Regions from separate parts of the Micromonospora sp. NPDC047521 genome, predicted to be linked through region 2. Evidence: riboswitches for the same ligand, from Rfam matches in the RefSeq annotation. Region 2 holds a riboswitch; the other holds the start of a gene.
What was found. A riboswitch is a leader RNA that binds a small molecule or an ion and turns the genes downstream of it on or off. The one in region 2 is predicted to bind S-adenosylmethionine.

Region 1: another riboswitch for S-adenosylmethionine. It lies ahead of ACZ6N8_RS12595 (ABC transporter substrate-binding protein); the one in region 2 lies ahead of ACZ6N8_RS16385 (aminotransferase class V-fold PLP-dependent enzyme).

Annotation. Positions count from the first base shown of each region.
Region 1 is NZ_JBVJGN010000004.1:396,015-410,442, forward strand. It holds gene ACZ6N8_RS12530 (alpha/beta hydrolase family protein) at 1-723, shown strand, start outside; gene ACZ6N8_RS12535 (hypothetical protein) at 761-931, opposite strand; gene ACZ6N8_RS12540 (hypothetical protein) at 1,127-1,759, shown strand; gene ACZ6N8_RS12545 (hypothetical protein) at 1,926-2,294, shown strand; gene ACZ6N8_RS12550 (DUF72 domain-containing protein) at 2,353-3,303, opposite strand; gene ACZ6N8_RS12555 (DinB family protein) at 3,432-3,935, shown strand; gene ACZ6N8_RS12560 (hypothetical protein) at 4,044-4,265, shown strand; gene ACZ6N8_RS12565 (NAD(P)-dependent alcohol dehydrogenase) at 4,348-5,394, shown strand; gene ACZ6N8_RS12570 (mycothiol transferase) at 5,405-5,914, opposite strand; gene ACZ6N8_RS12575 (2'-5' RNA ligase family protein) at 5,992-6,507, shown strand; gene ACZ6N8_RS12580 (hypothetical protein) at 6,720-6,905, shown strand; gene corA (magnesium/cobalt transporter CorA) at 6,921-8,048, opposite strand; gene ACZ6N8_RS12590 (APC family permease) at 8,274-10,214, shown strand; SAM riboswitch class IV at 10,300-10,411, shown strand; gene ACZ6N8_RS12595 (ABC transporter substrate-binding protein) at 10,683-11,588, shown strand; gene ACZ6N8_RS12600 (amino acid ABC transporter permease) at 11,634-12,413, shown strand; gene ACZ6N8_RS12605 (amino acid ABC transporter ATP-binding protein) at 12,410-13,141, shown strand; gene ACZ6N8_RS12610 (Na+/H+ antiporter) at 13,170-14,428, opposite strand, start outside.
Region 2 is NZ_JBVJGN010000006.1:289,659-304,086, forward strand. It holds gene ACZ6N8_RS16365 (FAD-binding oxidoreductase) at 1-557, opposite strand, end outside; gene ACZ6N8_RS16370 (DUF4031 domain-containing protein) at 626-910, shown strand; gene ACZ6N8_RS16375 (HD domain-containing protein) at 882-1,538, opposite strand; gene ACZ6N8_RS16380 (FUSC family protein) at 1,645-2,880, shown strand; gene ACZ6N8_RS16385 (aminotransferase class V-fold PLP-dependent enzyme) at 2,896-4,155, opposite strand; SAM riboswitch class IV at 4,202-4,322, opposite strand; gene ACZ6N8_RS16390 (PrsW family intramembrane metalloprotease) at 4,346-5,833, shown strand; gene ACZ6N8_RS16395 (hypothetical protein) at 5,845-6,012, opposite strand; gene ACZ6N8_RS16400 (GroES family chaperonin) at 6,094-6,432, opposite strand; gene ACZ6N8_RS16405 (AI-2E family transporter) at 6,591-7,877, shown strand; gene ACZ6N8_RS16410 (ATP-dependent DNA helicase) at 8,017-10,206, opposite strand; gene ACZ6N8_RS16415 (DUF402 domain-containing protein) at 10,307-10,813, shown strand; gene sigJ (RNA polymerase sigma factor SigJ) at 10,827-11,792, opposite strand; gene ACZ6N8_RS16425 (PPK2 family polyphosphate kinase) at 11,926-12,867, shown strand; gene ACZ6N8_RS16430 (DUF47 domain-containing protein) at 12,996-13,622, shown strand; gene ACZ6N8_RS16435 (inorganic phosphate transporter) at 13,627-14,428, shown strand, end outside.

The DNA.
Region 1 (14,428 bases), on a different contig from region 2:
TACTACCGCCCGTTCGCGGCAGCGCTGCGCGACGCCGGGCTGGCCGTGGTCGTCGCCGACCTGCGCGGCACCGGGACGAGCACTCCCGCGCCGAACCGCGCCGACCGGCACGGCTACAGCGAACTGGCAAGCGACGTCGGCGCCGTCCTGGCCGCCCTCAAGCCACGGCTGGACGGGCGCACCCGACTGCTGCTCGGCCACTCACTCGGCGGGCAGGCGGCCCTGCTGCACCTCGCCCTGCACGGCGACGCCGACGTGGACGGGCTGGCACTGGTCGCGGTCGGCGTCCCCTACTGGCGCGTCTACCCGGGCCGGCGCGGCGTCGGCGTCCTGCCGTACACCCAGGGAATCGCCGCCACCGCGGCGCTGCTCGGGGTCTGGCCGGGCTGGGGCTTCGGCGGCCGGCAGGCGCGCGGGGTCATCCGGGACTGGGCGCACACCGCCCGGACCGGCCGTTTCCCGCACCTGGACGGCACCGACACCGAAGCGGCGGTACGCGCGGTGCGCACACCCGTGCTGGCGGTCAGCGTCGACGACGACCAGTACACCCCGCACGAGACCATGGACCACCTGTGCGCGAAGCTCGCGTCGGCGCCGGTGACCCGCCAGCGGTACACGGTCACCGAGGCCGGCGCGGCACTCGACCACTTCACCTGGGTGCGCGCCAGCACACCCCTGGCGGGGCGGATCGCCCGTTTCGCCGGCGACCTGCCGCCGCGCTGAGGCGTCACCGGCCGCGCACGTGGCCCGGCCGGGCGGCTCACCCGTCCTGGTCCAACGGGGTCGACTCACCGTCGCGCTCCACGCGGATCTCGGCGTGGTCCTTGCGCGGCGCGACCTCCGCCGTGTTCCGGTGCGGGTCGTTGTCCGGATGCATGAGCACCGCGTCGGTCTTGGGGGTCTTCTCCCGAACCTCATCCGGCTGCGACATCCCGTTCCCCTCTCGGTAGGCGTCCCACGGCTCTACCCGCCACCGCCCGGACGACTCCTGCCGGCGGCGGTCCCGCACCGCGACGCACCGATGTCCCGACCGTGCCGGTGCGGCCGGGATCGGCCGGCGGGTGACGGGGTTAGCCGCCCGGGCGGCGGGTAAGCCGCATCGCCCGACACGGCGGAAGGGGATCACATGTCCGAACGACACACCGCACTGCGCTCGATGCACGATCTGGGTCTGGCGGCCTGGTTCGGCGGCTCCCTCATGGGTGCCTTCGGCGTCAACGGCGCAGCGGCGAAAATCAACGACTCGACCCAGCGACTCCCGATCGCCTCGGCCGGATGGTCGAAGTGGACACCTGTCAACGCGGCCGCTATCGGCGCGCACCTGGCCGGCGCGGTAGGCGAACTGGTCACGGAGAGCCCTCGGGTGGCGGCCCAGCGGGGAGTCGGCCGGGCCAGTGCCATCAAGACCGCGTTGACCATCGGCGCGCTCGCGGTCACCGGCTACAGCCGGTTGGTCGGCATGCGGCTGGAGAAGGCGGGCGGCCCGCCGGTGAGCGGCGCGACCGAGCCCAACCAGCAGACCCCGGCGAACGTCGCCTCCTCGCAGCGACAGATGAAGCTGCTCCAGTGGGCGATCCCGGCGCTCACCGGTTCGCTGGTAGTGGTCACCGCGTACATGGGCGAACAGCAGAAGCCCGGTCAGGTGCTGCGGGGCATCCTGAGCCGCACCAACGGGATGCGCAGCGCCCCGATGAGCATGGCCAAGATGGGCATGAGCATGGGGGCCGGCAAGCGGCACCTGGCGATGTCCGGACGCTGAGCGTCGGGCCGGCCGGTGCCCCGCCGGACCGTCGACGGCGGGACAGCGGCCGGCCCTGCGCGCCCGCCCACGGTGTACGCCGTGGCGAGCGAGCGAGCGGGCGGGACCGGCCCGGGGACGGGCACTGTGTCCGCCCGGCAGCGGCGGACCGACGAGCGAGGTGGCCATGACCGAGGCACGCAGCAGTGGCGGCGGTGACCGCCTGGAACCGGAGGCGGTCAACCCGTGGGGCACCGGCGACGGTTTCGACGCCGACGCGCCGTGGGGCGCGGACGACGATTCGCCCATGGACGAGGGCAGCGAGGAGACGGCGGTGCCCGAGGGACGGCGTGGTGAACGGCGCGCGGGCGCCCCTGCCGGCCGGTCCGGTCCGGCCGGTCGGCACGGCTTCGGTCCGGTCGAGCCCACCCGTACGCCGATGGCCGGGCCGGGCGCGCCACCGGACCCGGCGCCCAGCGGCCGGACGTTCCCGGACGAGGCGGACGTCACCGAGCGGACCCAGGACGCGTTGCGCAGCCGGGGTCGGCGCTCCTGAACAACCGCGCTGCCCGCGTCCCCCGGTACGGCCGGGAGGGAACGCGGGCAGCGAGCCGTCAGCGGGCCGACGCGACAGGCGCCGGCGCGCTCCGGCCGTCGGCCGGCCGACCCGGTCCGGCCGGCGCCTCGACGAGCATGGTCTCGGCGAGCACCTGCGCCAGCCGGGTGGCGTCGCGCTGGGCCTGCCCGGCGCAGCAGTTGTTGAACAGCACGTGCAGGTCGTCGACCCGGCCAGCCAGCTCGGCCAGCCGTGCGGCCCAGTCCCGGAGTTCCGACTCCGCGTACGCGTAGCGGAACTTGTCCTCCTTGTCGCCGTCGCGCCACGCGTCGCTGTGCCCGTGGAACCGGACGACAGCCGGTTCCGCGGTGAGCGTGAGGATCGGCGGCACCGACGACGGATGGCCCTGCGGCATGTCCACGCAAACAAGCGAGAGGTCGTGGGCGCGCAGCAGGTCCAGAGTGGCCGCCTGGGCGGCACCGTCGAACCAGGACCCGTGCCGCACCTCCACCGCCACCCGCCACGGCCGGCACCGCTGTGCCAGCTCGACGATGCGGCGCTCGGCCGCCTCGCCACGCGCCAGCCACGGCGGGAACTGCAACAGCACCGCGCCCAGCTTGCCGGCGCCGGCGATCGGGTCCAGCGCCGCGCGGAAGCGGGCCCACAGCTCGTCGTACACCTGCTCGGGCAGGTCGCGGCGGCGGACCCGGCCGGGGCCGGAGGCGGGCCGCAGGTCACGGGGCAGCGCGGCGACAGGCGTCGGGTGACCGGTGAAGAGGCGGAACGCCTTGACGTCGAAGGTGAAGTCCTCGGGTGTCGCGTCGACCCAGCCCTGGGTCGTCTCCGGCACCGGCACCGCGTAGTAGGAGGTGTCCACCTCGACCAGGGGGAACCGGCCGGCGTAGAAGGCCAGCCGGGCGGCCGGCGTGTTGGCCGAGCGCGGGTACCAGCCGGAGCGCAGCAGCGACTGGTCGGCCCAGGACGACGTGCCCACCTTAATCACACCCATGTCATTCAGTGGACAGTCCCGCGCGCGGATCGGCAACCGCTGGCGATCCGGCCGACGCCGTGTCGACGCCGGAATGTCGGTGCCCCTTCCTAGTCTGGCGCGCGACGGACTTCGACAAAGGGGTGACCATGACCAGCACCGCGCAGCTCACCGGGGAACGGGCCGACCTGCTACAGACCCTGCGCCGGCACCGGGGTTTCCTCCTGCACACGGTCGAGGGGCTGACCGACGAGCAGGCCGCCACCCGCAGCACCGTCAGCGAGCTCTGCCCGGGTGGTCTGGTCAAGCACGTCGCGGGCACCGAGGAGCGGTGGATGCTCTTCGCCGTGGGCGGTGCCGAGGCGATGCAGCGCACCGAGATCGACTGGGTGGGTCAGTTCCGGATGGCGCCGGGCGAGACCCTGGCCGGGATGGTCGAACGTTTCCAGGCGGTGGCCGCGCACACCGACGAGCTGGTGGCCACTCTCGACCTGGACATGGCGCACCCGCTGCCGCAGGCGCCCTGGTTCGAGCCGGGGGCCAGCTGGACGGTCCGCCGGGTGCTGCTGCACCTCATCGCCGAGACCGCCCAGCACGCCGGGCACGCCGACATCCTGCGGGAGGCGATCGACGGCAGCAAGACCATGGGCTGAGCCGACGAGCGTTCGACGGGGCTGATGCGCCCCGTCGCGTGTCGCCTCCCGTCCCGCCCACCTGGCGGATGTGACGCCGCGCAGGTGGGCGGCGCTGAGGGTCACGAGATGGACGCGGATCAGATGGACCAGGAGACCGCCGAGCGGCTGCTCGGCGGCGGTCCTGTCGACCCGTCGGCCGGCCCTCGTCCGCTCGTGCTGCTGCTGTCCGCCGTCCGCGCCGCGCCGCGCCCCGCCGAACTGGCAGGTGAAGGTCTCGCTGTGCAGGCCTTCCGCAGCGCCCGGCGCACACCGCGCCGGGGTGAGCGTGGCTCAACCCCGATCGGGTGAGCCGCACCGCGCGGACGTGAACCCGTTTGCCGGGCCACGAAGTGGGCAGCCATCCGCAGGCTCAGAGACGGGGGGCGTTCGGATGCGGGCACTGCGGTTGATGGACTGGAAGTCGGAACCGGAACTGGTCGAGGTCGCCCAACCGACGCCCGGCCCGGGCCAGGTGGTGGTGCGGATCGGCGGCGCCGGTGCCTGCCACTCCGACCTTCACCTGATGGACGAGTTCGAGTCGGGGTCGGTGCCCTGGAACCCACCGTTCACGTTGGGCCACGAGAACGCGGGATGGGTGCACGCCCTCGGCGACGGCGTGACCGGGCTGCGCGTCGGGGAGCCGGTCGCTGTCTACGGCCCGTGGGGCTGCGGCACCTGCGCCCGTTGCCGGGTCGGCATCGACCCGTACTGCGAGAACCCGGCCGGCGCGCCGGTGCCCGGCGGCGGTGGCGGCCTGGGCCTGGACGGCGGCATGGCCGAGTACGAGCTGGTACCCGACGCGCGACACGTCGTACCGCTGCCCGAGGGGTTGGACCCGGTGCAGGCCGCACCGCTCACCGACGCCGGGCTCACCCCGTACCACGCCGTGCGGCGGTCCTGGCCGAAGCTCCCGCCGGGAAGCACGGCCGTGGTGATCGGGGTCGGCGGTCTGGGGCACGTGGGCGTGCAGATCCTCAAGGCCACCACCGCCGCCCGCGTGATCGCTGTGGACAACCGCGCCGAGGCGTTGCGACTGGCCACGGAGTGCGGGGCGGACCGCACGGTGGCCTCCGGCCCGAGCGCGGCCGAGGAGATCCGGGACGCCACCGGTGGGAGGGGCGCCGACGTGGTGCTGGACTTCGTCGGCGCGGACGCCACGCTGACGCTCGGGGCGGCGGTGGCCCGTACCGTGGGCGACCTGACGATCGTGGGAATCGGCGGCGGCACCCTGCCTGTGTCGTTCTTCTCCGTGCCGTACGAGGTGAGCATCGCGACCACCTACTGGGGCAGCCGACCGGAGCTGGTGGAGGTGCTGGACCTGGGGGCGCGCGGCCTGATCCGGCCGAAGACCACCACCTTCGCGCTGGACGAGGCCACGGACGCGTACCGCCAGATGCGCGAGGGCACGCTGGAGGGCAGGGCGGTGATCGTGCCCTGAGCCCGTCGGGTCAGTCGGCCCCGAGGAGCCCACGGACGAAGGCGGCCTGCCCGACGTGTTGCAGATCGTCCTCGACCACGCTGACCAGCCGCACGCCGAGGGTGACGGGTGGGTCCCACGCCTCGTCCACGACCCGGTCCAGGTCCGCCGGGGACAGCCCGGCCAAAAATGATCGGGTACGCCCCGACACCGCGCCGTAGTAGTCGATCAACGCTTGGGCGCTCTCCGGCCGCACCGCCGCTACCTGCGCGGGCGAGTGCCCGAAGCCGGTGTCGTCGGGATCGGCGGCGAGGCCGAAGCGGCCTGCCCACTCGCCGCCGACCCAGACCTGCTCGGCGTCGAGCAGGTCGGCGACGGCCTGGTCCTGGATGCGGGTGAGGTGCCAGACCAGCCAGCCGATCGAGTTGGCGCCCGGTCCGGGTTCGTGGCGCAGTTGCTCCGGGCTCAGGCCGTCGACCGCCGCGCGGACGAGGTCGGGCAGCCTGTCGTACGTCTCGGTCAGCAGGTCACTCACGTCCACGGCGCACGCCTCCTGGTCGGTTTCCGAACAGGTACCGCCGACACGGCCGATCAAACCTCTGCCGCTACGGTGATCACGTGGTCGCGGCGTTGGAGTTGTACCTGGATCCGGACGCCACCCGCCGGATCCGGGTGCTGTGGGACGCGCTGGAGGCCGAGGGCGTGCAGAGCATGCGCTCGCTGCTGGAGCAGCGTCACCGCCCGCACGTCTCGCTCGCGGTGGCGCCCCGCTTCGACCCGGAACAGGTGGCCGCCGCGCTGCGCGGGACGGTCGTGGCCGCCCCGCTGCGACTCGAATTTCAACACGCCGGGCAGTTCGTCGGCCGGGTGCTCTGGCTCGGTCCGGCGCCCACCGCGGAACTTCTGGCGCACCATCGTCTGGTGCACGACCGGCTGGCCGCCGCCGGCATCCCCCTGGCCGAGCACTACCAGCCGGGCCGCTGGGTGCCGCACTGCACGCTGTCCATGCGGGTGCCGAACGCGCTGATGGCCGCTGCGGTGCGTCGCTGCCTGGAGGTGCTGCCGGTGGCCGCGACAGTGGTCAGCGCGGCGCTCACCGACCACGCGCGCGGGATCGCCCACCCGCTGCCCTGACCGCCGACCCGAAAGCGGACGATAGCGGAGAATGTCCGGTTTGGCGGGCCGCAGTCGGGAAACCGAAAAGAAGCGGTGCGGACGCGTCCGGGCGTGGGATGGTTCGAGATGGCTGCCGTACCGGTGCGACCCGCTCGCGCGGGCGACCGGCCCGGCGGCGCGGCCTACGCCCGCGCCGCCCGCGGCGGCTTCGACGAGGAGAGGCAGGGCCCATGCAGGCTCAGCGCAGGCCACCGCGCACGGAGCGGAGCCAGACCCGGGACGACCGGACCGGCGGCGGGATGACCGGGGCGGCCACGCCACTGACGATCTGGGCCGCCGCGGTGCTGCTCGGCCGGATCGCCGCGGGCGACGACGACAGCGAGGACGAGCGGCACATCCTGCGCGGCATCGAGTGACCCCGACGCACCGGCTCAGAGCCAACCGCGCCGTTTGAAGACCAGGTAGAGGGTGCCGCACACGAGCAGCATCAGCAGCAACGCGAACAGGTAGCCGAAACGCCAGTCCAACTCCGGCATGTGGACGAAGTTCATCCCGTACACCGTGCCGATGAGGGTGGGGGCGAACAGGATCGCGGCCCAGGACGAGACCTTCTTCAACTCCTCGTTCTGGGCGTAGCTGGCGGCGGTGAGGCTGCGCATCTCCTCGTTCTGCTGCTGCGAGACGAGTGTCGCGTTGACGGTGAGGATGTTCTGCAACAGGTGCCGGAACCCGTCCACCCGTTCCACCACCTGGGTCAGGTGGTCGGTGACGTCGCGCAGGTACCTGCGCAGTTCCTCGTCGGTGCCGTAGCTGCCCGCGCCGGCCGCGAGCGCGTCCAACATGGTGAGCAGCGGACGGGCGGCCCGCTGGAACTCGATGACCTCCCGGCTGAGCCCGTAGATGCGCCGGCTGGCGTTCGGGTCACCCCCGAACACCTGGGTCTCGATCTCGTCGATGTCGTTCTCCAGTCCGGCCACCACCGGCGCGTACCCGTCGACCACCTGGTCGAGGATCGCGTACAGGACCGCCTCGGGGCCCTGGGCGAGCATCGGCGCGTCGGTCTCCAGTCGACGGCGTACGGCGGCCAGGTCGGGCGCCTCGCCGTGCCGGACGGTGACCACGAACCCCGGCCCGATGAACAGGTGCAGCTCGGAGAACTCGACCTCCTCGCGCCTGTCGTCGTATCGGGCGGCGCGCAGCACCACGAACAGGGTCTCGCCGTACCGTTCGAGCTTGGGCCGCTGGTGGGCGTTGATGGCGTCCTCGACCGCCAGGTCGTGCAGCCGGAACTCCCGGGCCAGTGAGGTGATCTGGTCGATGTCGGGCCGGTAAAGCCCGATCCAGGCCATCGCGTCGTCCTGCTCCTGGAGGCAGCGGTACGTCTCGGCGAGGCCGGCCGGCGAGGCGAAGCGGTGTCCCCGGATGTAGACGGCGCTCTCCACCATGCCACCGGCGGGCGGGGCCGGCGCGGGTGGCGGCGGTACGCCGACGGCTGTCGCGTGCTCGTCGAGCTGACGGCCGAAGCCACCACCCGGGCGCAAGCGACGGCCGCCGACCATGAGCCGCTCCCTCCCCGGTGGCATCGCGTCCGGCGGCCTCGGCCCGAGCGGGCGGATCGGTGCGGGGCGCCGGAGGCGCTGCATCCCCCCTGCCCCGGGGCCGAAACCCGTCCGACCGCCGGGACGGCCGGACAGGCACAGACGGGTTCGGCGTACCTGCGGACGGGCGCGTACGACCGGGCGGATACTCGCGGTGAGCAGGGGCGGAGGACGGGGGAAGCGCCGGTGCGGGTCGACAGGCGCGCCGGGCGGCTGCGCGGCTGGCTGCTCGGCGGCGGAACGGAGCGGGCCGGGCGGCACCCCGGTCCGCACGGCCGCCCGCGGCGGGACCGGCAGCACCCCTGGTGGAGGGTGATGTGCCTGACCGGTGTCGACTACTTCTCGACGCTCGGCTACCAGCCCGGAATCGCGGCGCTGGCCGCCGGGGTGCTGTCGCCGGTGGCGACTCTGGTGCTGGTGCTTGTGACGTTGCTGGGCGCGCTGCCCGTGTACCGGCGGGTGGCGGTGGAGAGCCCGCACGGTGAGGGCTCCATCGCGATGCTGGTCCGTCTACTGAACTACTGGCAGGGCAAGCTGCTCGTGCTGGTGCTGCTGGGGTTCGCGGCGACCGACTTCATCATCACCATCACCCTGTCGGCGGCGGACGCGACCGCCCACATCGACGAGAATCCGTTCCTGCCCGGCGCGCTCAAGGGACACGAGCTGCCGCTCACGCTGCTGTTGGTGGCGTTGCTGGGCGCGGTGTTCCTCAAGGGATTCGGTGAGGCGATCGGGATCGCGGTCGTCCTGGTGGCTGTCTACCTGACGCTGAACGCAGTGGTGATCGCCGACGCGTTGTGGCGGGTGGCGACGCACCCGAGCGCTGTCGCGGACTGGGGCACCGCACTGACCACCGGGCACGGCGACCCCCTGCTGGTGGTCGGACTGTCCCTGCTGGTCTTCCCGAAACTGGCGCTGGGCCTGTCCGGTTTCGAGACCGGGGTGGCCGTGATGCCGCACATCCGTGGTGACCGGCGGGACTCCGAGGAGCGACCGTCGGGCCGGATCCGAGGCGCGCGCCGGCTCCTCACCACCGCCGCGACGATCATGAGCGTCTTCCTGCTCACCAGCAGCGTGACCACCACTGTGCTGATCCCACCAGAGGCGTTCCAGGCGGGCGGCCCGGCGAACGGCCGGGCACTGGCCTACCTGGCGCACCAGCACCTCGGCGAGGTGTTCGGCACCGTCTACGACCTGTCCACCATCGGGATCCTCTGGTTCGCGGGCGCCTCGGCGATGGCCGGTCTGCTCAACCTCGTACCCCGCTATCTGCCCCGCTACGGCATGGCTCCGACCTGGGCCCGGGCCGTACGCCCGCTGGTCCTGGTCTTCACCACAGTGGCGTTCCTGATCACGGTGATCTTCGACGCCAGCGTGGACGCGCAGGGCGGCGCGTACGCCACAGGGGTCCTGGTGTTGATCACCTCGGCGGCGACGGCGGTGACCCTCGCGGCGCGGCGACGGCGGCAGCGGGGCCGGACCCTCGCGTTCGGGACCATCGCGGTGATCTTCGTGTACACGACAGTGGCGAACGTCGTGCAACGCCCCGACGGCGTCAAGATCGCGGCGTGCTTCATCGGCGGGATGATCCTGGTGTCGGTGCTGTCCCGACTGATGCGGGCCTACGAGCTGCGGGTCGACCACGTGGAGCTGGACCCGGCAGCGGCCCGGATGATCGACGAGCGGGCCACCCGCCGGATCCGCCTCGTCGCGCACGAGCCGGAGCGCCGGGACCCGGCCGAGTACCGCGCCAAGCTGGCCCAGACCATGGCGGACAACGACTTTCCCGACGACGGCGACGTCATCTTCGTCGAGGTGCACGTCACCGACCCGTCGGACTTCGAGACAGCGCTGCTGGTCCGCGGCAGCGTGGCGCACGACAGCTACCAGGTGCTCAGTCTGGCCAGTTCCTCGGTGCCCAGCGCGCTCGCCGCCCTGCTGCTGGAGATCCGCGACCGGAGCCGGCGTCGCCCCCACATCTACTTCGAGTGGACCGAGGGCGGCCCGGTTCGCAACCTGCTGCGCTACCTGGCGTTCGGGCAGGGCGCGATCGCCCCGGTCACCCGGGAGATCCTGCGCCGCCAGGAGCCCGACCCTCGCCGCCGCCCGCACGTGCACGCCGGTTGACCTGCCGGTCGACGGCCGTCGCGGACGGTGAGCGTGGTCATAACGGCTGGACGACCCACCGGTTCCGGCTGCTAGCCTCGGCGCAGGTCATGAGCGCCAGCGCGAAGCCCCGGCTCGCTGGCCGGCAACCCTCCTCCGCGGTGGGGTGCCCCGGGTGAAGACCAGGCACCGGCAGGACGTCGGTGCAAGCGTGGCCTGGCACCCAGGTCAGCACAGACCCGGGAGACCGTATGCGCATCCTCAGCTCCATCCCACCGGCCGACCTCGCGGATCTCCGCGTCGGCCGCCTCTCGGCGGCACTGACCAGGCGTCGGCACGTGGACATGATGCGAATGTGCAGCGCGGCGTGTCGCCGCCGCGCCTCGCTCTGACGCGTCCCTCTTCTCACACCACTTTTCCAGCGGTACGCCCATCGGGCGCACCGTCCGCGGCGCGTACCCGCCGCGGCGCACCCCATCGGAGAGACCTGTGCGATTCCTTCCTGCCCTGACCCGTGTCGCCGCCCTGGGCGCGGCCACCATCCTGGCCGCGACCGCGCTTACCGCCTGCGGCGACGACGCCTCGACCGACGCCTCCGCCAACCCGTACGGCCTGGCGCGGCCGGGTGTCCTGCGCGCCGGCACGCTCACCGACGCCCCGCCGAACGTCTACCTCAAGGACGGTAGGTTCACCGGCTTCGACAACGACCTGCTGACCGCGGTGGCCGGCAAGCTCGGCCTGACCGTCGAGTTCGTCGGTACCGACTTCTCCGCCCTGCTCAGCCAGGTCAACAACCACAAGTTCGACGTCGGCAGCTCCTCGATCACCATCACCGAGGCGCGCAAGAAGACAGTCGACTTCGGCAACGGCTACGACTTCGGCTACTTCGGCCTGGACGTCCCGGCCGGCTCGCCGATCACCAGCTTCGACCAGTTGACAGGCAAGCGGGTCGTGGTGGTGCAGGGCACCGTCCAGGACGACTACGCCACAGGCAAGCAGCTCGACCCGGTGCGGGTGCCGGACTACAACGGCGCGATCAACCAGCTCAAGGCCGGCACCGCCGACGCGTGGATCGCCCCGGCGGAGATCGGCGAGAAGTCGGCAGCCGACAGCAACGGCAAGATCACCGTGGCGGCCAAGCAGCTCAGCCCGGCGCCTACCGCGTACGCCGTGGCCAAGGGCGGCGACAAGCTGCGCGAGGCGCTGAACAAGGCCCTCGACGAGGTCATCGCGGACGGCACCTGGAGCCGTCTGCAGGCGCAGTACTACCCGGGTCGGCCGATCCCGGCGGACTTCACGCCGGGCAGCGGCGCGGTCGCGGCGCCGTCCGCGTCGGTGGCGCCGTCGGCGTCCGCGTCGGTGGCGCCGTCCGCGTCCGCGTCGACCGCGTCCTGAGCGGTAACCGGTGACGAGCGAGCGGGGCGGCAGGAGAGGCGACCGATGGATCCGTTGAGCACCCTGTGGGAGACGTTCTTCGACGCCGAGGCCATGCGTGAGGCGCTGCCCGAGATGCTTACCGTCGGGCTGCCGAACACGCTGATCCTGGCGGTCTCCGCCGCCCTGCTCGGCTCGGTGCTGGGCCTGCTGCTGGCCGTCGCCGGCATCTCCCGCACCCGGTGGCTGCGCTGGCCGGCGCGGGTCTACACGGACGTGTTCCGGGGCCTGCCGGCCGCCGCGACGATCCTGCTGATCGGGGTCGGGCTGGCGCCGCTGGGCATGGAGATCTGGGGGCCGGACCCGTACCCGCTGGGCATCCTGGCGCTGTCGTTGATCGCGGCGGCGTACATCGGGGAGATCTTCCGCTCCGGCATCCAGTCGGTGGAGGCCGCCCAGTTGGAGGGCGCCCGTGCCCTGGGTTTCTCCTGGGCCGACGCGATGCGGCTGGTGATCATCCCGCAGGGCATCCGGCGGGTGCTGCCCGCCTGGGTGAACCAGCTCATCGCGTTGATCAAGGACTCCAGCCTTGTCTACTTCCTCGGGCTGGTGGCCAGCCAGCGGGAGCTGTTCCGGATCGGACAGGACTACGCGGCCACCACCGGCAACGAGTCCGCGCTGCTGCTCGCCGGGCTCTTCTACCTGGCGTTGACGGTCCCGCTGACGCACGTCGTCAACTGGATCGACAGGCGGTTGCGGCACGGCCGACCGGCCACCGCTGCCGCCGACGAGGACGAGGACGACACCCCGGCGTTCGCCGGGGCCCCGGAAGGAGACAGGCGATGACCACCTCGGTGAGCCTGGAGGCGCGCGACGTGCACCTCGCCTTCGGACCGAACCGGGTGCTGCGCGGCGTCGACCTCACCGTGGCGCGCGGCGCGACGGCCTGCGTGATCGGGCCGTCCGGGTCGGGCAAGTCCACACTGCTGCGGACCCTCAACCGGCTGATCGAGCCCGACCGCGGCGACGTGCTGCTGGACGGCCGCAGCGTACTGCGCGACGACCCGGACGCGCTGCGCCAGCGGGTCGGCATGGTGTTCCAGCAGTTCAACCTGTTCCCGCACATGACCGTGCTGCGCAACATCACCCTGGCCCTGCGCCGCCTGCGCAAGCTCGGCGAGGACGAGGCGGACGCGGTCGCCCGCGCCCAACTGGAGCTGGTGGGGCTGGCCGGCAAGGCGAACTCCCGGCCGACGCAGCTCTCCGGCGGTCAGCAGCAGCGTGTGGCGATCGCCCGGGCTCTGGCCCTGCGACCCGAGGTGATGCTCTTCGACGAGGCCACCTCGGCGCTCGACCCCGAGCTGGTCAAGGGCGTGCTCGGGGTGATGGCCGACCTGTCCGCCGCCGGGATGACAATGGTGGTGGTGACCCACGAGATGGGGTTCGCCCGGCAGGTCGCCGACACCGTCGCCTTCATGGACCGGGGCGTGGTGCTGGAGGCCGGCCCGCCCGAGGCGATCTTCGAGGGCGCCGAGCATCCCCGGCTGCGCCGTTTCCTCGCGCAGGTGCTCTGAGGAGCCTCGCTCACCGGCCCGGCGACTGTCACTCGCCGGATCCGCGTCCCAGCAGCCGGATCTCCTCGTTGTCAAGCGCGGCCTGCAACTCCAGCAGCACGAGGTCGTCGATCTCCCGGCTGTCGCGAAGGCGGGTGACCTCCCGGCGCTTGTGGGCGAGGACGCCCAGGCGCAGGTCGCGTTCCAGCCGGCGTTCCTCGGCGGTGTCCCCGCCGATCTCGTTGACGTCTTCCAGGTGCCGCTGGTACTCGGCCTGCAACCGGCGTACCGCCTCCTCGCCGGCGCCCACCTCGGCGGCCACGTGGGGCACCGCGGCGAGGCCGACCTGGGTGGCGCGCATCCGGGCCAGCCGGGCCTCGTCGACCCGTTCCGGGTCGCCGGCCAGCCCCGCCCAGCGCACCACAAGCGGCAGGGTGGTGCCCTGGATCAGCATGATCAACACGATCACCAGCGCCGTCACGAAGATGATCAGGTCGCGTTCGACGACCGGGCGACCGGCGACAGTCATCGTCGGGACGGCAAGCGCTGCCGCGAGCGACACGGCGCCCCGGAAGCCGGCCCAGCCCGCGACGGTCCCCACCCGCCAGCTCGACGGTCCCCGGCCCCGCTCGACGATCCGGCGGCGTCGCAGCCTCGCCGACTGCGCGGTCAGGTAGATGAAGAACAGCCTGGTGCACAGGACGACGAGCGTGACCACCAGCACGATCACCACGGCCCTCGCCGGCGAGGTGCTCGTGACGCCCCGCACCGCCCGGGGGATCTGCGTGCCGAGCAGCACGAACAGGCCGCCGTTGATGAGGAACGTGGACAGGTCCCAGAACGCGTACGCCAGCACCCGGGAGCGGGCGCGGATCACCCGTGGACCGGCGTAGGCGAGCATCAGACCGGCGACCACCACCGCCAGGACACCGCTGGCGTGCACGGAGTCGGCGAGTAGGAACGCGCCGAACGGGGTCAGCACGCTCAGCGCGCCCTCGCGCAGCGGATCGTCGAGCCGCTTGCGGATCAGCACCACGGCGAAGCCCACCAGCAGACCGGCGAGCACGCCGCCGACGCTGGCCCCGACGAACTCCTCGCCGATGCCCAGCACGCCCGGCTCCGCGCTCTGGGTGAGCAGACCCACGGCCACCGCGAAGACCACGAGGGCGGTGCCGTCGTTGATCAGGCTCTCCGCGTGCAGGGTGGTGAGGAGCTTGCGGGGCAGCCGTTTGGCCAGACCTGTGACAGCCGCCGCGTCCGTCGGTGCGAGGACGGCGCCGAGCACCCAGGCGGCGGCGGGATTCACCC
Region 2 (14,428 bases):
TTGGCGGTACGCCGGCCGGTGCGCAGCACCTCACCGGAGGCGAGCACCACCTCCAGGCCGAGCACGTACTCGGTGGTCACGCCGTACTTGACGCAGCACATGCCGCCGGCGTTCGTGGACACGTTGCCGCCGATCGTGGACGACTCCCACGAGCCGGGGTCCGGCGGATACCACAGCCCCTGCTTGGCCACCGCCCCCGCCAGGGTCGCGTTGACCACCCCGGGCTGGACCACGGCGATCCTGCTCACCGGGTCGATCTCGCGGATCTCGTCCATCGCGACGGTGCTGAGGACCACCGCGCCGTCCACCGCGTTCGCCGCTCCGGCGAGGCCGGTCCGCGCGCCCTGCGGCACCACCGGTACGCCGTGTCGAGCCGCCGCCCGGACGACCGCGACCACCTGCTCGGTGGTGCGGGGGCGGGTCACCACCAGCGGGGTGCCGGCGGCGCAGAGGTCCGCCTCGTCCCGCATGTGCATCAGCAGCAGGTCCGGGTCGGTGAGGACGGCGTTCTCGCCGAGCGCGGCGCGCAGGTCGTCGAGGAGTCCGGTGGGGGCCATGCAGCCGAGGCTAGGTCCCCGGCCGCCGATCATCAACATGATCCACTGCGCGGGATAGCGTGGATGCCATGCTCTACCTGGACCGGCCTGCCTGGCCGTGGCGCGGTCGGCTCTGGTCACACCTGATCAGCGACGTCTCGTACGCCGAGCTGCACGCCTTCGCCGAGGCGTTGGGCGCGCCCCGGCGTGGCTTCGACAGGGACCACTACGACATTCCCGCCGACCGGTTCGCGGCGGCGGTGTGGCTCGGTGCCCGGGTGGTGCCGAGCCGGGAGCTGGTCCGGTTGCTCCGCGACGCCGGTCTGCGCCGCCCGAAGCACCTGGTCAGCCGGCCCGCACCGGTGGGTCGGTGAGCGCGGCCAGCTCGCGGCGCAGGTTGTCCCGGGCCGGGCGCTCCCAGCGGGCGGCCAGCGGCGGCAGCCGGAACAGCGCGGGCAGTTCCAGCAGACCGGTCAGCACCGCCGCCCGTCCGGCCCGGAAGGCCGGCTCCGGTACGTGCGCGTACTCCCGCCGGATGGCCGCCGCGTAGCTGTCGTACGCCTCAGGCGGTGTGGCCAGCACGGCGAGATCCGCGTCGCAGAGCAGAGCGCCGTCGCGGTCCTGCGGTGTCACCGCGTGCCCGGCGGTGAGCAGCACCAGGCGGTGTACCTCGGCCACGGCGGACGCGGGCACCCCGAGCCCGGTGAGCACGCCTGTGGCCAGCGCGGCGCTGTCCCGTTCGTTGGCGTCGCCGGAGGCTCGGGGGTCGTAGACCGCGTCGTGGTACCAGGCGGCGAGCCGCACCAGGTCGACCCGGCCGGCCAGGTCGGCGTGCCGGTCCACCACGTCCAGGACGGCGGCCAGGTGGGTGAGCGTGTGGTAGTGCCGCTGCGGCTCCCGCCAGCGGTCGAGCAGGTGCTCCCCGGCCCGCGTCACCGCCGGCCCGGGCCGCGCGCCGGCACCCTGGGCCGCCACCCGCCACCGGTCCAGCAGATCAGCCACCGCCCGATTCTGTCGCATCCGCCCGCGACGCGCGGGACCTGAGGATTCAGCGGGCCCGCCACGGGTAGTCGCGCCCATGGCCGTGGCCCGGGACAAGCGACCACCGATGGTGCGGCGTACCGCGCTGCGCGATGGGCTGGTGGACATCGACGGCGCCCGGATCGCCGAGGCCACCGAGGAGCTGCGCCACCGCAGCCGGGCCACCCTGCACGACCGCCTGCACCGGGTGCGGATGGCAGGTGGACTGGCCGTGCAGGCCGGGCTCGCGGCCGGCCTTGCGTACTTCGTCTCGCACCGGCTGCTCGGCAACCCGCAGCCGGTCTTCGCGCCGATCTCGGCGGTCGGCACCCTCGCCGCGTCGGTCGGCCAGCGGTTCCGCCGGACCGTGGAGCTGATCGTCGGGGTGGGCGTCGGGGTGTTCGTCGGTGACCTGCTGATCTACTTCCTCGGCACCGGCGCGTGGCAGCTCGGCCTGGTGGTCACCGTGGCGATCCTGCTCACGATCTTCGCCGGGGCGAGCGTCGCCATCGTCATCCAGGCGGCGGCCACGGCGGTGCTTATCGTGACGCTGAGCCCGTCGACCCAGAACCTGGAGATCCCCCGCTTCGTCGACGCGTTCCTCGGCGGTGGGATCGCCTTGCTGGTGACGGCGGTGCTGCTGCCACTGAACCCGCTACGGGTGATCAACCGGGCTGCCCGGCCGGCGCTGGACCTGCTCGCCGTCCAGCTCGACGCCACCGCGGACGGGCTGCGCAACCGGGACCGGGCGGCCGTCCAGCGGGCACTGGACCGGCTGCGCGACAACAAGGAGGAACTGGCCACCCTGGCCGAGGCCATCGAGGGGGCGAAGGAGACCGCCACGCTGTCCCCGGCCCGCTGGCACCGCCGCGACGAGCTGACCCACTACGCGGAGGCGGCCGACCCCATCGACCGGGCGATGCGCAACAGCGGCACGCTGATCCGCAGATCGGTCACCCTGATCGAGGACGACGAGCCGATACCCGACCCGATGGCGGACGCGATCGGTCACCTCGCCGAGTCGGTGCGGCTGCTCAAGCACGAGTTCGCCGCGGGCGAGACGCCGGAGAAGGCCCGGGAGCGGTCCCTGCGCGCCGTCAGCGAGGCCGGCCGGGCGTACGGCGCGGGGGTCGGTTTCTCCGGCAGCGTCGTCATCGCCCAGATCCGCACCACGGCCAGTGACCTGCTGGTGGCCTCCGGAATCGAGCAGGAGGAGGCGAACCGGTGGATCCGAAGCGCCTTCGGCGAGCAGGAACGGCCCATCGGCGAACCGGCCGAGCCGGGCGGCGCACCGAAACCGCCTACCGCCCCGCCCGTCGGCTGAGCGGGGCCGCGCGCCTCACCCCAGCTCGGCGAGCGCCGCGAGGAGCCGGTCCACCTGGTCGACGGTGCTGCCCAGGCCGATGCTGGCGCGCAGCGCGGTGGCCGGCAGGTCCCGTCGACCGCTGCGCCCGGCCGCCTCGGCGAGCAGCCGCCGGGCCAGCGGGTGGGCACAGAACAACCCGTCGCGTACGCCGATCCGGTGCTGGGCGGCCAACCGGGCCGCCACCTCGGCGGAGTCCCACCCGGCGACCACGAACGAGACGATCCCGACCCGGGGAGCGTCCGGGCCGAAGGTGCGCAGCTCCACCACGTGCGGCAGGGCGGCGACCCCGGTGCGCAGCCGAGCCAGCAGCGCCTGCTCACGGGCCGCCAGCGCGGACCGGTCCGCCCCGGCGAGCGCCGTACACACCGCGGCCAGCGCCACCGCGCCGAGCAGGTTCGGGGTGCCGCCCTCATGCCGCGCCGGGCCGGTCGCCCAGGTCACGTCGTGGGTGGCCGGGCCGACCCGGCTGGTGGCGCCACCACCGGCCAGGTACGGCGGGGCGGCGTCCAGCCAGTCGGCCCGGCCGATCAGCACACCCGCGCCGAACGGGGCGTACAGCTTGTGGCCCGACACGGCCAGGTAGTCCACGTCGAGCGCGAGCCTGTCGACCGGCTCGTGCGGGGCGAGCTGCGCGGCGTCGAGTGCGATCCGGGCCCCGTGCCGGTGGGCCACCCGGGCCAGCTCCGCGACCGGCCACCGTTCCCCAGTCACGTTGCTGGCCCCGGTCACCGAGACCAGCACCGGCAGCGCCGGACTGCTGTCCCGGCGCAGCTCGGCCAGGGCGGCGGCGAGGGCGCGTACCGCCCCGGCGGGATCGGCGGGCACCGGCAGTCGTACCGAGCCGCGCGGCCAGGGCAGCAGGTTCGCGTGGTGCTCGCCGGCGAACGTGACCACCGTGGTGCCGGCGGGCAACGCCCGGCCCAGCAGGTTGAGCGCGTCTGTGGTGTTCCTGGTGAAGATCACGTGGTCGTCGGCGCGGGCTCCGAAGAAGTCGCCGACCGTCTGCCGAGCCTGCTCGTAGGCCAGCGTGCAGCGCCGCGACAGCGCTCCCGCGCCCCGGTGCACACTCGCGTACCAGGGCAGCAGCTCGGTGACCGCGTCGGCCGCGGCCCGCGCGCACGGCGCGCTTGCCGCGTAGTCCAGGTTGATCTCGCCGGGCACGCCGAGCACGTCGAGCGGCGCGGACGTCGCCGTGGGCAGGGCGGGCAGCGAGGGTACGAGAGTGACGGACACGCCGGAACCTCCGGGGTCAGGGACCCCGGGTGCGGCATCGGGACGGGGTCCGCGCTTGCCCAGCACACCGATCGGGCTGGGCCCGGTCATCACCCGGGGCACCCCACCGCGAACTCGACGAGGGTTGCCGGCCAGCAAGCCGGGGCTTGACGCTGGCGCTCGTGACCTGCCCGCAGCATAGCGGCTGCCGATGCGACCGGACCAGCCGGCGACGGATGGCTACGCTGACCGCATGGCCGACACCCCGCCCGGTTCACCCCTGCCGTCGACGCCGCCCGCGCCCGCGGCTCCGCCCGCCGGCGAGGCACCCCGGATGCCACTGCGCCGGCTCGGCTGGCGGCGGTTCCTGGTGCTGGCCGGGGTGGTGCTGTTGATCGCCGCGTGCGCGGTGTTCATGGTGTTCACGCTCGGCCAGTCGCTCGGCGCGCGGGCCCTGCTGGTCGGGGTGGTCGCCGCCATCCTGCCGGTGCCGGTGCTTGTCGCCTGCTTCCTCTGGCTGGACCGGTACGAGCCGGAACCCCTCAAGTACCTGATCTTCTGTTTCGCCTGGGGTGCGTTCGTCTCCACGGCCGCCTCGCTCACCGTGAACGAGTTCGCCGCCGGCCGCTTCGCCGACTGGGGCCTGCCGGCCGCGCTCACCGGAGTGCTCGTGGCACCGTTCATCGAGGAGCTGACCAAGGCGCTCGGCCCAATCCTGCTGCTGGTGTTCCGCCGCCGGGAGTGGTCCGGGATCACCGACGGGCTCGTCTACTGCGGGCTCTCCGCGGTCGGCTTCGCCATGGTGGAGAACATCCTCTACCTGGGCGGGTACGGCTACGCGGCAGGCGCCGACCGCTACGGTCCCGCGACCGGCACCCAGCAGGTGATCGCCATCTTCATCGTGCGGATCCTGCTGTTCGGGTTCGCCCACCCGCTTTTCACCTCGATGACCGGTGTGGGGCTGGGTGTCGCGGCCCGGACGGCGGACCGGCGGGTCCGCGTGCTGGCGCCGGTCGCCGGTCTGCTGCTGGCGATGATGCTGCACGGCACCTGGAACCTGCTGCCCACGCTGACGCAGGCCACCGGCGAGGCGATCATCATGCTGTACGGCTTCCTGGGCCTCATGGTGCCTGTCTTCTTCGGCATGGTGGGGCTCGCGGTGTGGCTGCGCGCCTGGGAGGGGCGGCTCACCGAGCGGACGCTGCCGGACTACGTACGCGCCGGCTGGTTGACCCCGCCCGAGGTGGCCGCGCTGAGCAGTCTCGGGCGTCGGCACGCGGCCCGCAGTTGGGCCCGCCGGGTCGGCGGGGACGCCGGCCTGCGGGCGATGCGTGGGTACCAGTTCGCGGCGACCCGGCTGGCGCTGCTGCGCGACGGGACACTGCGTGGCCTGGACCGCAAGCCCGCCGACCAGGAACGGTCGGCCCGGGAGGAGCGGGAGTTGCTGGAGGCGATCGGGGCGTACCGGTCGTTCTTCGTGGGTCGGGACCCGCAGGCTCCGGTGGGGGTCTGGGACGGCAGCCGCTACCACCTGCGTTTCCCGGACGGCACGCAGCGCCCGGTGGACGCGCCGGACGAGCCTGTGGTGCCGATCCCTGTGGTGCTGGCTCCCGCGCCGCCCACGCCCCCGGTCGGGTACGCGCCTCCCGGCTGGCCCGGCATGCGGCAGGCCGCGCCGTGGACGCCCGGCCAGCACTGACAGCGGGCGGGTCAGGTCATCAGGGTGGTGAGGAAGTCACCGAGGCCCTGGGCCATCGCGACAAGCGCGGCGCCGATCGCCTTGAACATCTGCGCGGCCCCGTCCGGCCGGAACGCCATGAAATAGATCAGGAACGCGACGCCGCCCCAGGTCAGCAGCTTCTTCACGAATACCGGCATCGTCCCTCCCCAGGGCCACGGTCGCCGGATGGCTTCCCGTCGTGCCGCGCGGCAAACGGTGCGCGGCGGGGAGGAGGAGCGTCAGAGGTACAGGCCTGTGGAGTCGTTCTCGATCCGCTCGGCGGCCACGGCGTGCACGTCCCGTTCGCGCAGCAGCACGTAGCCACGGCCGTGCAACTCGACCTCGGAGCGGTCGTCCGGGTCGAAGAGCACCCGGTCGCCGGAGACGATGGCGCGGACGTTCGGCCCCACCCCGACGGCGGTGGCCCACGCGAGCCGTTTGCCCACGGCGGCGGTCGCCGGGATGACGATGCCCGCGGTGGAGCGGCGCTCGCCCTCGCCGCCCTCCATCCGTACCAGCACACGGTCGTGCAGGAGGCGGATCGGCAGGCCGGCGTCGAGATCCTGGTCGGCGGTCACGACGCAGACGCTACCGTGTCGCCGACGGCCGGCCTCCGGTGGTTACGCCGGGAGGCCAGGGGGCAATGTGTGGCGGAACTGCCCTACGGTGTCGGGAACGGACGTATGCTGTCCGACCTGTCGCCGTGGGCGGACCGTTCTTCTGCCAGGAGGTGCGCTTGAGCCGCTTCGAGCGGGTACGCGGGCGGCTCCGCCGCGCCTACCAGTCGAGCCGGGAGCCGGTCCCCGCCGACCAGGATGCTCCGGAGCCGGCCCGGGTGGCCTCGCCGTCCGTGCCGGGGCCGAGCGCGCCGCCGAGCGCCACTGTCGTCGGCGCGGAACCCCAGGTGGACCTGCACACCTCCACGTCCAGCCGGGATGACGCCGACGTGCCGCACGGGCTGCGGATCGCCGCCGCCTGGTGCTGGCGGTTGATCGTGATCGGGGTGGTCGCCTGGGCCCTGCTGCGGATCGTCGGCACGATCAAGATCGTGATCATCCCGCTGGCTGTCGCGCTGCTGCTCTCGGCGCTGCTCGCGCCGGCCGTCGGCTGGCTGCTGCGGGCCCGGCTGCCCCGGTCGCTGGCCACAGCGGTGGTGCTTGTGGGCGGCCTGGCGGCGGTGATCGGCACGCTTACGCTTGTGGTAAACGAGTTCATCCGGGGCGTGCCGGAGCTGAGCGAGAAGTCCTCCGAGGGTGTCCGGCAGATCCAGAACTGGCTGAAGACCGGCCCGCTGCACCTCTCCGACACCCAGCTCGACCGCTACATCGACGAGGCGCAGGCCTGGATCAACGACAACACCTCGAAGTTCACAAGCGGCGCGCTGAGCACCGCCGCGACGCTCGCCGAGGTGCTGACCGGCACCATCCTGGTGCTCTTCGCGACGTTCTTCTTCCTGCGCGACGGCAACCGGATCTGGCGCTTCCTGGTCCGACTGCTGCCGGTGGCCGCCAGGTGGAAGGTCGACGACGCGGGCCGCGCCTCCTGGCAGACGCTCGGAGCGTACGTCCGGGCGACAGTGCTCGTCGCCTTCATCGACGCGGTGGGCATCGGCATCTTCCTTGTCGTCTTCGACATCCCGTTCGCGTTCCCGCTGGCCGCGCTCGTCTTCCTCGGCGCGTTCATCCCGATCGTCGGCGCGACGCTCTCCGGCGGCGTGGCGGTGCTGGTGGCGCTTGTCGACAGCGGCCCGGTCACCGCGCTGATCATCCTGGGTGCGGTGATCGGTGTGCAGCAGGTCGAGGGGCACGTGCTCCAGCCGCTGATCATGGGTCGGGCGGTGGCTCTGCACCCGCTCGCGGTGATCATCGGGATCGCCGCCGGTGTGGTGCTCGCCGGCATCACTGGCGCGCTGGTCTCCGTTCCCCTGATCGCCGTGCTGAACACGGCGGTGCGGCGGCTGGCCGCGCGGACCGTGCCGGACACCCCGCCCGACGCCGTGGTGGTCGCCGCCCAGGCCCCCTAGGGAGCGGCGCCGCGCCGCACCCCGGTCAAGATCGTGCTCGATCCTCGAAGTAGTGGCTTCCTCCCCGGAGGAGGCCACTACTTCGTTGTTGGTGCGCGATCTCGACCGTCGGGGCGCTGGTCGCGCGGGCACGGGCGCGTCAGGTCGTCGCCAGGCGTTTCAGGGCGCCACGGGCCACCTCCGGGCGGGTGGTGTACCAGAACGGCGGCAACGAGCGACGCAGGAACGGCCCGTAGCCCCGCGCCGTCTCCAGCCGGGAGTCGAGCACCGCGACGACGCCCTTGTCGCCCGTCGCCCGGATCAGCCGGCCCACACCCTGGGCCAGCCGCACCGCGGCGATCGGCACGCTCACCGCGGCGAAACCCGACCCGCCACCCGCGTCCACGGCCGCCGCCCGCGCCGCCGCGAGAGGCTCGTCCGGTCGCGGGAAGGGCAGCCGGTCGATGACCACGAGCTGGCAGGCGTCGCCCGGCACGTCCACCCCCTGCCAGAGCGACATCACCCCGAACAGGCAGCTGGACCGCTCCTCCCGGAACCTGCGCACCAGCAGCGGCAGCGCCTCCTCGCCCTGCAACAGCACAGGCAGGTCGGTCCGCGCGCGCAGCAGCTCCGCCGCCTGCTGCGCGGCCCGCCGCGAGGAGAACAACCCGAGGGTACGACCACCGAGAGCCTCGACCAGCCCGAGCAGTTCCTCCCCGGCCGCCTCGGGCAGGCCGGAGACACTGGGCCGGGGCAGGTGCGCGGCGACGTACAGGATGCCCTGCCGCGCGTAGTCGAACGGCGAGCCCACGTCCAGCGACCGCCACCCCGGGCCCTCGGTCGCCGGGATGGTGGTGGGGTCGGCCAACCGGCGGCCCGGTGTCTCGGCGGCCGGGCGACCCGCCCCGGTGCGGGCGGCCAGCGAGGCGGCCGCCGGGGACGCCGGGACCGGCGGCGCGTCCAGCCCGAGGGCACGGGCCACCGTGTCGAACCGGCCGCCCAGCGCCAGGGTCGCCGAGGTGGCGACGACTGTGCGTTCGTCGTACAGGTGGGTGGCGAGGGTGCCGGCCACCGACAGCGGCGCGACCACGAGTGCCCGACGGCTGCCGCTGTCGTTCTTCTCCACCCAGGCCACGTCGTGCTCGGCCTCCTCCAGCAACCGCTGTGCCGTCGTGGAGAGGTCGTCGAGCGCTGCCTTCGCCTGCTGCTTGCGGACCGGGTCCGGATCGTCGGACTTGATGTCGCCTATCGCGTCCAACGCGCTGCGGGTGGCCGCGTCGAGCAGCGTGCACGCCTCCCGAAGGGGCGTCGGCAGCCCGGCGGTGAGTCGCCCGGCCGGCGCCTCGGCCAGCCCGACCGCGAGGGCGTCACCGGCGGCGGTGAGCGCCTCGGCGGTCTCCGGCCGCAGCAGCGTACGGGCCCGCCGGGTGGTCCGGTCGATCAGCTCGGGCACCAGCTCCGCCTGCGCCGCCGAGGAGACCCGGTCGGCCAGCTCGTGCGCCTCGTCCACGATGAGCAGCTTGTGCGGCGGCACGATGTGCCGGTCCGCGAGCATGTCGACAGCGAGCAGGCTGTGGTTTGTCACCACGATGTCGGCCTCCCGGGCCCGGGCCCGGGACGCCTCGGCGAAGCACTCCTGCCCGAACGGGCAGCGGGTCGCGCCCACGCACTCCCGGGCCGGCATCGACACCAGCCGCCAGGCCTGGTCGTCGACGCCCGGGTCCAGCTCGTCCCGGTCGCCGGTGGCGGTCTTCTCGGCCCAGTCGCGTACCCGTTCGATCTGCTTACCCAGCCGGCCCGCCTCGCCGAGCCACTTCGTGCCGCCGCCGGGGCGGGCGGCCGGAGCGTCGAAGAGCGTGTCCTCCGGCTCCTCCTCGGTGGAGTTGTCCAACCGGGCCAGGCAGAGGTAGTGGTGACGACCCTTGAGCACCGCGAAGGTGGGCCGGCGACCCAGCAGCGGCTCGACCGCGTCGGCCAGCCGGGGCAGGTCGTGGTCGACGAGCTGAGACTGCAACGCCAGGGTGGCGGTGGACACCACCACCGGGCCGTCCACGGTGAGCGCGGGCGCGAGGTAGGCCAGCGACTTGCCGGTGCCGGTGCCCGCCTGGACGAGCAGGTGCTCGCCGCTCGTCACGCACTCCTCGATCGCCGTGGTCATCTGCTGCTGGCCGGGGCGTGCCGCGCCACCGGGGACCGCGCCCACGGCCGCCGCCAGCAGCTCCGTGCCGCTGGGTCGGGCGCCCCGCCGCCGGCTCCCGGCACGGGCCGACGGGGAGGCGGAACCGGTGGCGGTGCGGGGCGGAGTCACCGTGCGACGGTACCCGCCGCCGCCGACACCGGCCGCGCCCATCCGCCCGCGTGGCGCGGACCCACCCGTACGCCCCGATGGCCGTGCCGTCCCGTTACGACCGCGCTACGACGCGTGGGCAGTATCGGTTAGGGTGCGAATCATGCCGAGCGACGTGGTCCGAGTGATCTACCGCAAGTACGACGGCAGCGCCCACCGTGACTACCCGGCCCGCCGGCTCGCCGAGGACGACCTGGGCATCTGGCTGGGCGTCCCGTTCGGCACCGAGTCGGTCTACCACGGCCGGCCCTCGGTGGAGAGGATTCCCTTCGTCCTCCTGGTGCCGCACCACGCCTGGTGGACGTGCATGTTCAACCCGCCGCCGCGCACCAGCGAGGTCTACTGCGACATCGCCACCCCGGCCCGCTGGGAGTCCGACGACACCGTCCACCTCATCGACCTCGACCTGGACGTGGTGCGCCGCCGCGCCACAGGTCTCGTGGAGCTGCTCGACGAGGACGAGTTCGCCGAGCACCGGGCCCGCTTCGGCTACCCCGAGGACGTGGTGGTGGAGGCCGAGGCGGCCGCCAGGTGGCTGTACGGCGCGCTGGGCGACGGCACCGAGCCGTTCGCCACCTCGTACCGCAAGTGGCTGGCGTTGGTGGTCTGAGCCGGCGCCCGGGTCACCAGCGCGGCGGCCAGGTGTCGTCGTCGCCCAGCGGTGGCAGGTCGGCCAGTTTCTCCGGGTTGAGCTGGTTGAAGATGCCTGTTATCCGGCCCTGGTCCACGGCGAACGCGGTGATCAGGCGGATCGGCCGCCCGTCGCTGTGCACCGTCTCCATCTGAAGACCCGGCACGCCGTCGACGAGCACCGGCCGGGACAGCACACGGTGGGTGTACCTGCCGGCACGGCCGAACAGGCCGAGCGTGAAGCGGCCCACCTGGGCTGCGCCGACCACCGGCCGACGGGCCGACGGGAAGTGCCCGCCGGAGTCGCCGAGCAGGACCACGTCCGGCGCGAGCACCCGCACCAGCGCGTCCAGTTCGCCGGACTCGGTGGCCGCGACGAACGCCTCGATCACGCGCCGCTGCTCGGCCGGGTCGGCGCTGTGCCGGGGCGCGTCCGGCGCGGTCACCGCCCGTCGGGCGCGGGAGGCGAGCTGCCGGGCAGCCCCCTCGGTGGTGCCGAGCACGCCGGCGACGCCCGCGAACGGCACCGCGAACACGTCGTGCAGCACGAGGGCGACCCGTTGCTCCGGCGCGAGTCGCTCCAGCACCACCAGCAGCGCCGTACCTACCTGGTCGGCACGCACCGCCCGCTCCGCCGGGTCGGGGGCGTACCCGTCCGGTGCCGGACGGCTGTCCAGTGGGCGTACCTCCGGCTCCGGTAGCCACTGCCCCGGGTACGCCTCCCGTCGGACGCGGGCCGAGCGGAGCACGTCGAGGCAGATCCGGGCGCACGTGGTGGTCAGCCAAGCGGGCAGGTCGCGGATCTCCGCACGGGCCGCCGGGTCGGCGAGCGCCCCGGCGTAGCGCAGCCAGGTCTCCTGCACCGCGTCCTCGGCCTCGCTGCGGCTGCCCAGCATCCGGCGGGCCACCGCGAGCAGGCGGCCCCGCTCGGACTCGAACTCCGTCGCCAGGTCCCGCACGGACCCACCACCTCCCGACCGGTTGCCTCCTGGACGTCCATCCTCCCGCCGAATCCGGGCGCGGGCAGCCCCGGATGCCGGCCGCGACCGCTCTCGGCGGGCGGACCGCCGGGGGGTGGGCGATGATCCGTGCATGAGCACATCCCAGGAACCGCGGATCGTGGCGCCGGACGGCGGCGGAGTACGAGAGCTGCTGCGGGTCACCGCGCCTGTGGATCTCGGCGCGATCGATCCCCGGTCCACGCCCGGCCTGCCGGTGGCGGAGATGGACGGCGGCCGCCGCAAGACCTGGGCGCGGGAGCAGGTGGAGCTGGTCGGCGAGGAGCTTGGCCGGCAGCAGGAGATGCTCTTCGCGATGGCCCAGGCCGGGTCGGAGCGGCCGGCGCACCGGGTGCTGCTGGTGCTCCAGGCCATGGACTGCGGTGGCAAGGACGGCACGATCAAGCGGGTGGCGGGCGCCATGAACCCGCTGGGCCTGCACATCCGCTCGTTCGGTCCGCCGACCCCGCAGGAGCTGCGACACGACTTCCTGTGGCGCATCCGCCGGGCGCTTCCCCCACCCGGGTACGTCGGGATGTTCAACAGGTCGCACTACGAGGACGTGTTGATCGCCCGGGTCGCCTCGCTGGTACCGGACGCCACCTGGAGGGCCCGGTACGACGAGATCAACTCCTTCGAGCGGGAGCTGACCGACGACGGCGTGACTCTGGTCAAGGTGATGTTGCACATCTCGTACGCCGAGCAGGGCGAGCGCCTGCTGCAACGACTCACCGACCCGCGCAAGCACTGGAAGTACAACCCCTCGGATGTCGACGCCCGGGCCCGCTGGGACGACTACCAGGCCGCGTACGCCGAGGCTCTGAGCCGGTGTGCCACGGACGCCGCCCCCTGGTTCGTGGTGCCGGCGGACCGCAAGTGGTACCGGGACTGGGCGGTGGCCCACCTGCTGAGGGAGACGTTCGACACGCTTGATCTGGGGTATCCGCCTGCCGATTTCGATGTGGCGCACGAACGGGAGCGGCTGCGTACTGGGGGAGCGGGGGCGGATGGGGCGCCCGAGATGAACGGCAGGTGAACGACCGGTGAATGTGGCTTGGCCAGGGGTGGGCCGACGAATTCGCGGTCCAGCCGTTTTCTAGCATTCACCGGGCGGGTGCCCAACGGGTGCCGCCACCCTTCCACCGACGCGACGAGGTCTGTGCTGTGAAGTTTTCCTTCCGCCCCACCGAGGGCGCCTTCTACGAGCTCTTCACCAGGGCCGCGCAGAACCTGGTCCGGGGCACCGCGCTGCTGAACGAGCTGGCCCTGCCCGGCGTCGACGTGCAGTCGGTCAGCGAGCGGCTGACCGAGGTCGAGCACGACAGCGACCAGATCACGCACGACCTGTACAAGAAGATCAACTCGACGTTCATCACGCCGTTCGACAGGGAGGACATCTACCGGCTCGGCTCGCTGCTGGACGACGTGATGGACCACCTGGAGGCGGTCGGCGACCTCCTCTACCTGTACGGGCTGACCGAGCTGCCCGCGTTGCCCCGCGAGCTGCACGAAATGGTCAACGTGCTCGACCAGCAGGCCAAGCTGACCGCCGAGGCCATGCCCCGGCTGAAGTCGATGAAGGACCTCGAGGACTACTGGATCGAGTGCAACCGGCTGGAGAACGAGGGCGACCGGATCAACAGGCAGCTGCTCGTACGCCTCTTCTCCGGTGAGTACGACGCGTTGACGGTGCTGAAGATGAAGGAGGTCGCCGACGAGCTGGAGGCCGCCTGCGACGCCTTCGAGCACGTGGCCAACACCGTCGAGACCATCGCCGTCAAGGAGTCCTGAGCCGGTGTCCCCTGAACTCATCGCCGTACTGGCGGTGATCGCGGTGGCCCTGGCGTTCGACTACACCAACGGCTTCCACGACGCCGCCAACGCGATCGCCACAAGCGTCTCCACCCGGGCGCTGACCCCGCGGATCGCCCTCGGGCTCGCCGCGGTCGGCAACTTCGTCGGCGCCCACTTCGGCGCCGGCGTCGCCAAGACCGTCGGCGATGGCCTGGTCACCCTCCCGACCGGGGTGAGCAGCCTCGGGGTGGTCTTCGCCGGAGTGCTCGGTGCGATCGCCTGGAACCTGATCACCTGGTACTTCGGTCTGCCCTCGTCGTCGTCGCACGCGCTCTTCGGCGGCCTGGTCGGCGCGACCCTGCTGTCCACAGGCGGTCTCGTGCAGTGGGGCAACATCGGCGAGAAGGTGCTGCTGCCGATGGTGCTCTCGCCCATCGTCGGTCTCACCCTCGGCTACCTGCTGATGCTCGCCATCCTCTGGCTGTTCCGCAAGGGGCAGCCGGGCAAGCTCAACAGGGGCTTCCGGTGGGCGCAGACCGCCTCGGCGGCCGCCATGTCCGTCGGCCACGGCATGCAGGACGCCGCCAAGACCATGGGCATCGTGGTGCTGGCGCTGTACACGGGCGGTTTCCAGGAGAGCAAGACGCACATCCCGGGCTGGGTGTTCTGGACGTCCGCGACGATGCTGGCCCTCGGCACGTACGCCGGTGGTTGGCGGATCATCCGGACCCTCGGACGCAAGATCATCGACCTCGGGCCGCCGGAGGGCTTCGCCGCCGAGACGGTGGCCAGCGCGGTGCTCT